Regions from separate parts of the Oceanobacillus sp. FSL K6-0118 genome, predicted to be linked through region 2. Evidence: a T-box and tRNA genes for the amino acid it is inferred to sense, from the RefSeq annotation. Region 2 holds a T-box; the other regions hold tRNA genes.
The links. The T-box of region 2 lies ahead of thrS (threonine--tRNA ligase). A T-box ahead of a tRNA ligase gene usually reads a tRNA of that ligase, here a tRNA-Thr.
Positions count from the first base shown of each region.

Region 1: it has a tRNA-Thr gene. The T-box ahead of thrS (threonine--tRNA ligase) is inferred to sense a tRNA for this amino acid. The anticodon was not compared.
Region 3: it has a tRNA-Thr gene. The T-box ahead of thrS (threonine--tRNA ligase) is inferred to sense a tRNA for this amino acid. The anticodon was not compared.

Region 1 is NZ_JBBOVR010000001.1:990,179-992,475, forward strand. Features, by position in the region: gene MHI02_RS05135 (hypothetical protein) at 156-416, shown strand; tRNA gene MHI02_RS05140 (tRNA-Glu) at 675-749, shown strand; tRNA gene MHI02_RS05145 (tRNA-Val) at 821-896, shown strand; tRNA gene MHI02_RS05150 (tRNA-Met) at 926-1,002, shown strand; tRNA gene MHI02_RS05155 (tRNA-Asp) at 1,015-1,091, shown strand; tRNA gene MHI02_RS05160 (tRNA-Phe) at 1,119-1,194, shown strand; tRNA gene MHI02_RS05165 (tRNA-Tyr) at 1,200-1,284, shown strand; tRNA gene MHI02_RS05170 (tRNA-Thr) at 1,304-1,379, shown strand; tRNA gene MHI02_RS05175 (tRNA-Lys) at 1,388-1,460, shown strand; tRNA gene MHI02_RS05180 (tRNA-Leu) at 1,468-1,552, shown strand; tRNA gene MHI02_RS05185 (tRNA-Gly) at 1,577-1,651, shown strand; tRNA gene MHI02_RS05190 (tRNA-Leu) at 1,657-1,745, shown strand; tRNA gene MHI02_RS05195 (tRNA-Arg) at 1,747-1,823, shown strand; tRNA gene MHI02_RS05200 (tRNA-Arg) at 1,837-1,913, shown strand; tRNA gene MHI02_RS05205 (tRNA-Gly) at 2,082-2,155, shown strand; tRNA gene MHI02_RS05210 (tRNA-Ile) at 2,169-2,242, shown strand.
Region 2 is NZ_JBBOVR010000001.1:2,533,712-2,536,008, forward strand. Features, by position in the region: gene thrS (threonine--tRNA ligase) at 1-1,324, opposite strand, end outside; T-box leader at 1,393-1,619, opposite strand; gene ytxC (sporulation protein YtxC) at 1,675-2,297, opposite strand, start outside.
Region 3 is NZ_JBBOVR010000001.1:3,199,856-3,202,152, forward strand. Features, by position in the region: tRNA gene MHI02_RS16220 (tRNA-Asn) at 1-61, opposite strand, end outside; tRNA gene MHI02_RS16225 (tRNA-Arg) at 72-145, opposite strand; tRNA gene MHI02_RS16230 (tRNA-Ile) at 206-279, opposite strand; tRNA gene MHI02_RS16235 (tRNA-Gly) at 291-364, opposite strand; tRNA gene MHI02_RS16240 (tRNA-Phe) at 391-466, opposite strand; tRNA gene MHI02_RS16245 (tRNA-Ser) at 487-579, opposite strand; tRNA gene MHI02_RS16250 (tRNA-Ile) at 602-675, opposite strand; tRNA gene MHI02_RS16255 (tRNA-His) at 691-766, opposite strand; tRNA gene MHI02_RS16260 (tRNA-Gln) at 871-945, opposite strand; tRNA gene MHI02_RS16265 (tRNA-Leu) at 954-1,042, opposite strand; tRNA gene MHI02_RS16270 (tRNA-Lys) at 1,051-1,123, opposite strand; tRNA gene MHI02_RS16275 (tRNA-Thr) at 1,139-1,214, opposite strand; tRNA gene MHI02_RS16280 (tRNA-Asp) at 1,218-1,294, opposite strand; tRNA gene MHI02_RS16285 (tRNA-Met) at 1,301-1,377, opposite strand; tRNA gene MHI02_RS16290 (tRNA-Val) at 1,399-1,474, opposite strand; tRNA gene MHI02_RS16295 (tRNA-Glu) at 1,543-1,617, opposite strand; rRNA gene rrf (5S ribosomal RNA) at 1,748-1,862, opposite strand; rRNA gene MHI02_RS16305 (23S ribosomal RNA) at 1,931-2,297, opposite strand, start outside.

The sequences.
Region 1 (2,297 bases), 1.5 Mb from region 2:
TTCTGGGACTACGATTACTCGTCCCACTAAAGATTTGTTGCAACGCCTCCTTAGTATCGAAGTGTCATTTTACCGGACTTTTGAACAAACTCTTAAAAAGAAAAAGGTAGAAATTGAGTTTTTTTGGGGCATGATAATCTTGAGGTGACTTTATTATGAAAGCAACTGAAATAGAAAGTAAACGATTTGATAAAGCATTAGATGAAATACTGGATTTGTTTAATAATCTTGAAAGTGATGAGCCGATTATAAAATATAATGATGAGGTTTTAAGTTTTATTGAAAAGGCGAAGAAAAAATATGGGGAAGATATTGTAAATGAAAAAGTAAATATAGTTGTGGGAGAAATGTTATCTTGGCTTGATCTAGAAGATGTGAACTTGGATAAGGATGAAAAAGAAGAAGAGGAATCCTAGTATATAGTTTCTCTTCTTTCAATATTGTGTATAATTATAACAAGCGTCATTTTGGGGGCGTTTTTGTCGATTGTTAAAATTAAAAAACAAAATTTATTATTTTATGTTGACATTTATATGAGTTTGCTTTAATATAAATTTTGCTGTTAAAAACCGATTAAAAAACGCGAATAAAGTCAAATGAAATTTCTTGTTGACATCAAACATTGAAATATGATATATTAAAGCGCGTTGACAAATTAATTCGAAATATGAAATGGCCCGTTGGTCAAGCGGTTAAGACACCGCCCTTTCACGGCGGTAACACGGGTTCGAATCCCGTACGGGTCACCATTTTTTAAGGAAGTCATGTTAAGTACGCGATGACCTGTCGCAACACATGTACTAGCACATCCTAATGCGTTGGAGGATTAGCTCAGCTGGGAGAGCACCTGCCTTACAAGCAGGGGGTCACAGGTTCGAGCCCTGTATCCTCCACCATTAACTTCTAAATCTTATATTTTTCACATCGCGGGGTGGAGCAGTCTGGTAGCTCGTCGGGCTCATAACCCGAAGGTCGTAGGTTCAAATCCTACCCCCGCAACCAAATATTTGAATTGGTCCGGTAGTTCAGCTGGTTAGAATGCCTGCCTGTCACGCAGGAGGTCGCGGGTTCGAGTCCCGTCCGGACCGCCATTTTAAATGAATAGATTCCATTATGATGGCTCGGTAGCTCAGTCGGTAGAGCAACGGACTGAAAATCCGTGTGTCGGCGGTTCGATTCCGTCCCGAGCCACCATTGTTGGAGGGGTAGCGAAGTGGCTAAACGCGGCGGACTGTAAATCCGCTCCCTCTGGGTTCGGCAGTTCGAATCTGCCCCCCTCCACCATTTAATAACTTTATCATTCGCCGGCCTAGCTCAACTGGTAGAGCAACTGACTTGTAATCAGTAGGTTGGGGGTTCAAGTCCTCTGGCCGGCACCATTTTTAATGAGCCATTAGCTCAGTCGGTAGAGCATCTGACTTTTAATCAGAGGGTCGAAGGTTCGAATCCTTCATGGCTCATCATTATGCGGGTGTGGCGGAATTGGCAGACGCGCTAGACTTAGGATCTAGTATCTTCGGATGTGGGGGTTCGACTCCCTTCACCCGCACCATTTCATTACTTAATATAATATCATGCGGAAGTAGTTCAGTGGTAGAACACCACCTTGCCAAGGTGGGGGTCGCGGGTTCGAATCCCGTCTTCCGCTCCACTCTTGCCGGGGTGGCGGAACTGGCAGACGCACAGGACTTAAAATCCTGCGGTAGGTGACTACCGTACCGGTTCGATTCCGGTCCTCGGCACCATGCGCCCGTAGCTCAATTGGATAGAGCGTTTGACTACGGATCAAAAGGTTAGGGGTTCGACTCCTCTCGGGCGCGCCATATACATAGTGCACGGGGAGTAGCTCAGTTGGATAGAGCAACAGCCTTCTAAGCTGTGGGTCGCAGGTTCGAATCCTGTCTTCTCGGCCACCTTATTATTATGCGGGTGTAGTTAAATGGTATAACCTCAGCCACGAGCGACACTTCTACCGAATAATCTACGAGTTGCCTCGAAGCATTGACTTCCTTGAATAGGCTTGTAGATGGAGAGGCATGTTGGTCGGGATTGAATCTAAAGTACAAATTTAATTAAATTGTGCGGGTGTAGTTAAATGGTATAACCTCAGCCTTCCAAGCTGATGTCGTGGGTTCGATTCCCATCACCCGCTCCATTATTTTTATAATGGGCCTGTAGCTCAGCTGGTTAGAGCGCACGCCTGATAAGCGTGAGGTCGGTGGTTCGAGTCCACTCAGGCCCATCCAATGAATTTTAGTTGGATGATCCAAAAATATCTTTTAAGAAGTTGTTGACAA
Region 2 (2,297 bases):
ACATTTCATCGTCGTCAATATATTTTTCCTTATCCTCTGGATCACGATAAGAAAGACGGAAATAGTAATCTTCAATTCCAAAGTCTTTATATACATGTTGAATTAATTCTACAACACGAGTAAATTCTTCTTTTAATTGATCTGGTCTAGCGAAGATATGAGCGTCATTTAAAGTCATTGCACGAACACGTTGAAGTCCCGCTAACGCACCACTCATTTCATAACGATGCATCGTTCCAAGTTCTGCAATTCTTACTGGTAATTGACGGTAGCTCCATAGTTGATTTTTAAATACCATCATATGATGTGGACAATTCATTGGACGCAATACTAATGTTTCATTATCCATTTCCATCGGTGGGAACATATCATCATCATAATGATCCCAATGTCCACTTGTCTCATATAGCTCCTTACTCCCCAGTACAGGTGTATAAACGTGATCATATCCTAAACGTTCTTCCAAATCCACAATATAACGTTCGATTGTACGACGAATAGTTGCCCCTTTAGGAAGCCATAACGGTAGACCTTGTCCAACTTTTTGAGAGACGGTAAAAATCCCTAATTCTTTACCTAGCTTACGATGATCACGTTCCTTACGTTCTTCTAAAATATGAAGATACTCGTCCAATTGACTTTGTTTTTCAAATGCAGTTCCATAAATACGTTGAAGCTGCTTATTATTGCTATCCCCACGCCAGTAAGCTCCTGAAATACTTAAAAGTTTAAATGCTTTAATTTTACTTGTAGAAGGGACGTGAATTCCTCGACATAGATCAAAGTATTCACCTTGCTCATAAATAGTCACTTGTTCCCCTTCTGGAATATCATCAATTAATTCAAGTTTCAGTTCATCATTAATTTCGCGAAAACGTTCTTTCGCTTCTTCACGTGAAACTTCTACTCGCTTAATTTCAAGATTCTCATCGACAATACGTTTCATTTCTTTTTCAATCTTAGGAAGATCCTCTGGAGTGATTTTATATTCCATGTCTAAATCATAATAAAATCCTTCATCAATTACAGGTCCAACACCAAATTGAACGTCTTTATATAATCGTTTAATCGCTTGAGCCATTAAATGTGCTGTGGAATGGCGCATGATATCTATAGATTCATTATTTTTATAAGTTAAGATTTCTATTTTCCCACCATGATCAAGTTCGCGTCTTAAATCTACTTGTTCACCATCTAATTTAATAGCTATAGCTTGTTTCTTTAATCCTGGAGAAATGGATGCTGCAATCTCCTCACCAGTTGTTCCAATTGGAAATCCTTTTTCATTACCATCTGGAAATATTATTTTAATTTCTTCTGCCATGTTGCTTGCTCCTTTCTATCTGTAAACATATATTAAATTAAAAAACGCCCATCCCAATTGCATAACGCAAAAGGGACGAGCGTAGTATAATAGTTCGTGGTTCCACCCTAGTTCCCGCTAAAATTAGCGGCTCTACATCTTTAACGCAGATGATACGCTATTCCTTACTATAACTTCTGGAAAAGAGTTCAAAGGTGGTAATTATTCAGGCCTATAGAGGAAGCTTTCAGCCAAACGACTTCCCTCTCTAATCTATATGTATCCAAAATAATCATGTCCTTATCGTAACTTTTAACTTCAATAATGAATCTAAAGTGTATTATAGCTCTATAAAATTATAATTGCAAGTGCTATTGGTTTTTCATATTATAAAAAGGAAATTCTCGAGTAGGTTGGAATTCCGCTTTTTCTTGGAAAACATTAATGACGGTTAATGTTTTTGGTTCGGCGGGATCATCACCGTAGATTTTTACTTTCTCTGGCGCCATCGCAATTAGTGGCGATAAATTCATTTCAGTTTCATCTAATCCAAATAGGTATAAGGGTTCTTTCTGCATTAAAGTTTGTAAATCCATTTTTGAAAGGACTTCTCCATCTGCTGAATAAAAAGAAAACGAACTTCCTTGCAAAATATGAATGACTGGAATTCCTGGATCTTTTTTGCTAATATAAGTGCGTAAAGAGTTGATAAACGCTTGATGTTCTTCTTCTCTCTTATATTCGTCTATCGCTAGTCCTACATAATCAATCATTTCATTCCTGAATTCTTTTAGCCCAAACTTTACGATGGAATCATAATGTATAGTATCTGTATCTTTTATATGATTTAAAAATAATCCTTCCAATAAATCCTTCGGGTGATCCCTTTCAGTTCTTTCTAGGTGCAGAAAACTTTCAGCATTATTCCCTGACAATATCCAATTTGTTATTTCATGAATCCTTTTTATCTCTTCATAATCTGAAAAATAATATT
Region 3 (2,297 bases), 670 kb from region 2:
GGATTCGAACCTACGACCGATCGGTTAACAGCCGATTGCTCTACCACTGAGCTACTGTGGAATAATCTATACGCGCCCTAGAGGATTCGAACCTCTGACCCACAGCTTAGAAGGCTGTTGCTCTATCCTGCTGAGCTAAGGGCGCACTTATATTAACATACTCATGTATGGAATTTGAAACACCAATCACTTTATATGTTAGTAATGGGCCTGAGTGGACTCGAACCACCGACCTCACGCTTATCAGGCGTGCGCTCTAACCAGCTGAGCTACAGGCCCACTATCAATAATGGAGCGGGTGAAGGGAATCGAACCCTCATCATCAGCTTGGAAGGCTGAGGTTTTACCACTAAACTACACCCGCATATCGTGTCAATATTATAAATAAGATGGTGGCTCGGGACGGAATCGAACCGCCGACACACGGATTTTCAGTCCGTTGCTCTACCGACTGAGCTACCGAGCCAACTAATTTACTCTTATGTATGGAGGAGGTAGAGGGATTCGAACCCCCGCGCGGTTTGACCCGCCTGTCGGTTTTCAAGACCGATCCCTTCAGCCAGACTTGGGTATACCTCCACGTTATTATGGTTTCTACAAATGGACCCTGCAGGATTCGAACCTGCGACCGATCGGTTATGAGCCGATAGCTCTAACCAACTGAGCTAAGGGTCCATCATAAATAATTAATGGGGCGACCGGTGGGAATCGAACCCACGAATGCCGGAGCCACAATCCGGTGCGTTAACCCCTTCGCCACGACCGCCATCTTATAACTATGTATTTCTGATAGCAGCAGAGGGTATTTAACCCATGATCTTCACGGGTATAAACCATACGTTCTCGCCCACTAAGTTCTTCCCGAATAATTGGCTGGGCTACTAGGATTCGAACCTAGGATACACGGGATCAAAACCCGATGCCTTACCGCTTGGCTATAGCCCAATACTTCATGGTGCCGAGGACCGGAATCGAACCGGTACGGTAGTCACCTACCGCAGGATTTTAAGTCCTGTGCGTCTGCCAGTTCCGCCACCCCGGCAGATGTGATGAGCCATGAAGGATTCGAACCTTCGACCCTCTGATTAAAAGTCAGATGCTCTACCAACTGAGCTAATGGCTCGTACTTGTAATTTTATGGTGCCGGCCAGAGGACTTGAACCCCCAACCTACTGATTACAAGTCAGTTGCTCTACCAATTGAGCTAGGCCGGCATATGGCGGTCCGGACGGGACTCGAACCCGCGACCTCCTGCGTGACAGGCAGGCATTCTAACCAACTGAACTACCGAACCATAATTTGGTTGCGGGGACAAGATTTGAACTTGCGACCTTCGGGTTATGAGCCCGACGAGCTACCAGACTGCTCCACCCCGCGATATTTATTAGATAATATTAATGGTGGAGGATACAGGGATCGAACCTGTGACCCCCTGCTTGTAAGGCAGGTGCTCTCCCAGCTGAGCTAATCCTCCGACGCACAGAAGTACCAGTGCATGTGTTGCGACAGGATGTCGCGTACTTAACATGCCTTTCTTGAAAATGGTGACCCGTACGGGATTCGAACCCGTGTTACCGCCGTGAAAGGGCGGTGTCTTAACCGCTTGACCAACGGGCCAGGTAAAATTTACCAATTATTGACAAATAAATAATTTCACAGGTAGATTTCAAAAGTTAAAGTTTGAATCTACAACTAATCAACTAAAAGTCGATATTCTACCATTAAGGTACTGTGAAATAAATCTATTGCCTGGCGGCGTCCTACTCTCGCAGGGGGAACCCCCAACTACCATCGGCGCTGGAGAGCTTAACTTCTGTGTTCGGTATGGGAACAGGTGTGACCTCTCCGCCATCGCTACCAGACAATTGATATTCAATTAGGATTTGTATCCTGAAAACTAAATAAGAGTAAATGAAGACATGAAAAGAATTTAGTTAAGTCCTCGATCGATTAGTATTTGTCAGCTCCACGTGTCGCCACGCTTCCACCTCAAACCTATTAACCTCATCGTCTCTGAGGGATCTTACTCATTTAAAATGATGGGAAGTCTCATCTTGAGGGGGGCTTCATGCTTAGATGCTTTCAGCACTTATCCTTTCCATACGTAGCTACCCAGCTATGCTCCTGGCGGAACAACTGGTACACCAGCGGTATGTCCATCCCGGTCCTCTCGTACTAAGGACAGCTCCTCTCAAACTTCCAACGCCCACGACGGATAGGGACCGAACTGTCTCACGACGTTCTGAACCCAGCTCGCGTACCGCTTTAATGGGCGAACAGCCCAACCCTTGGGACCG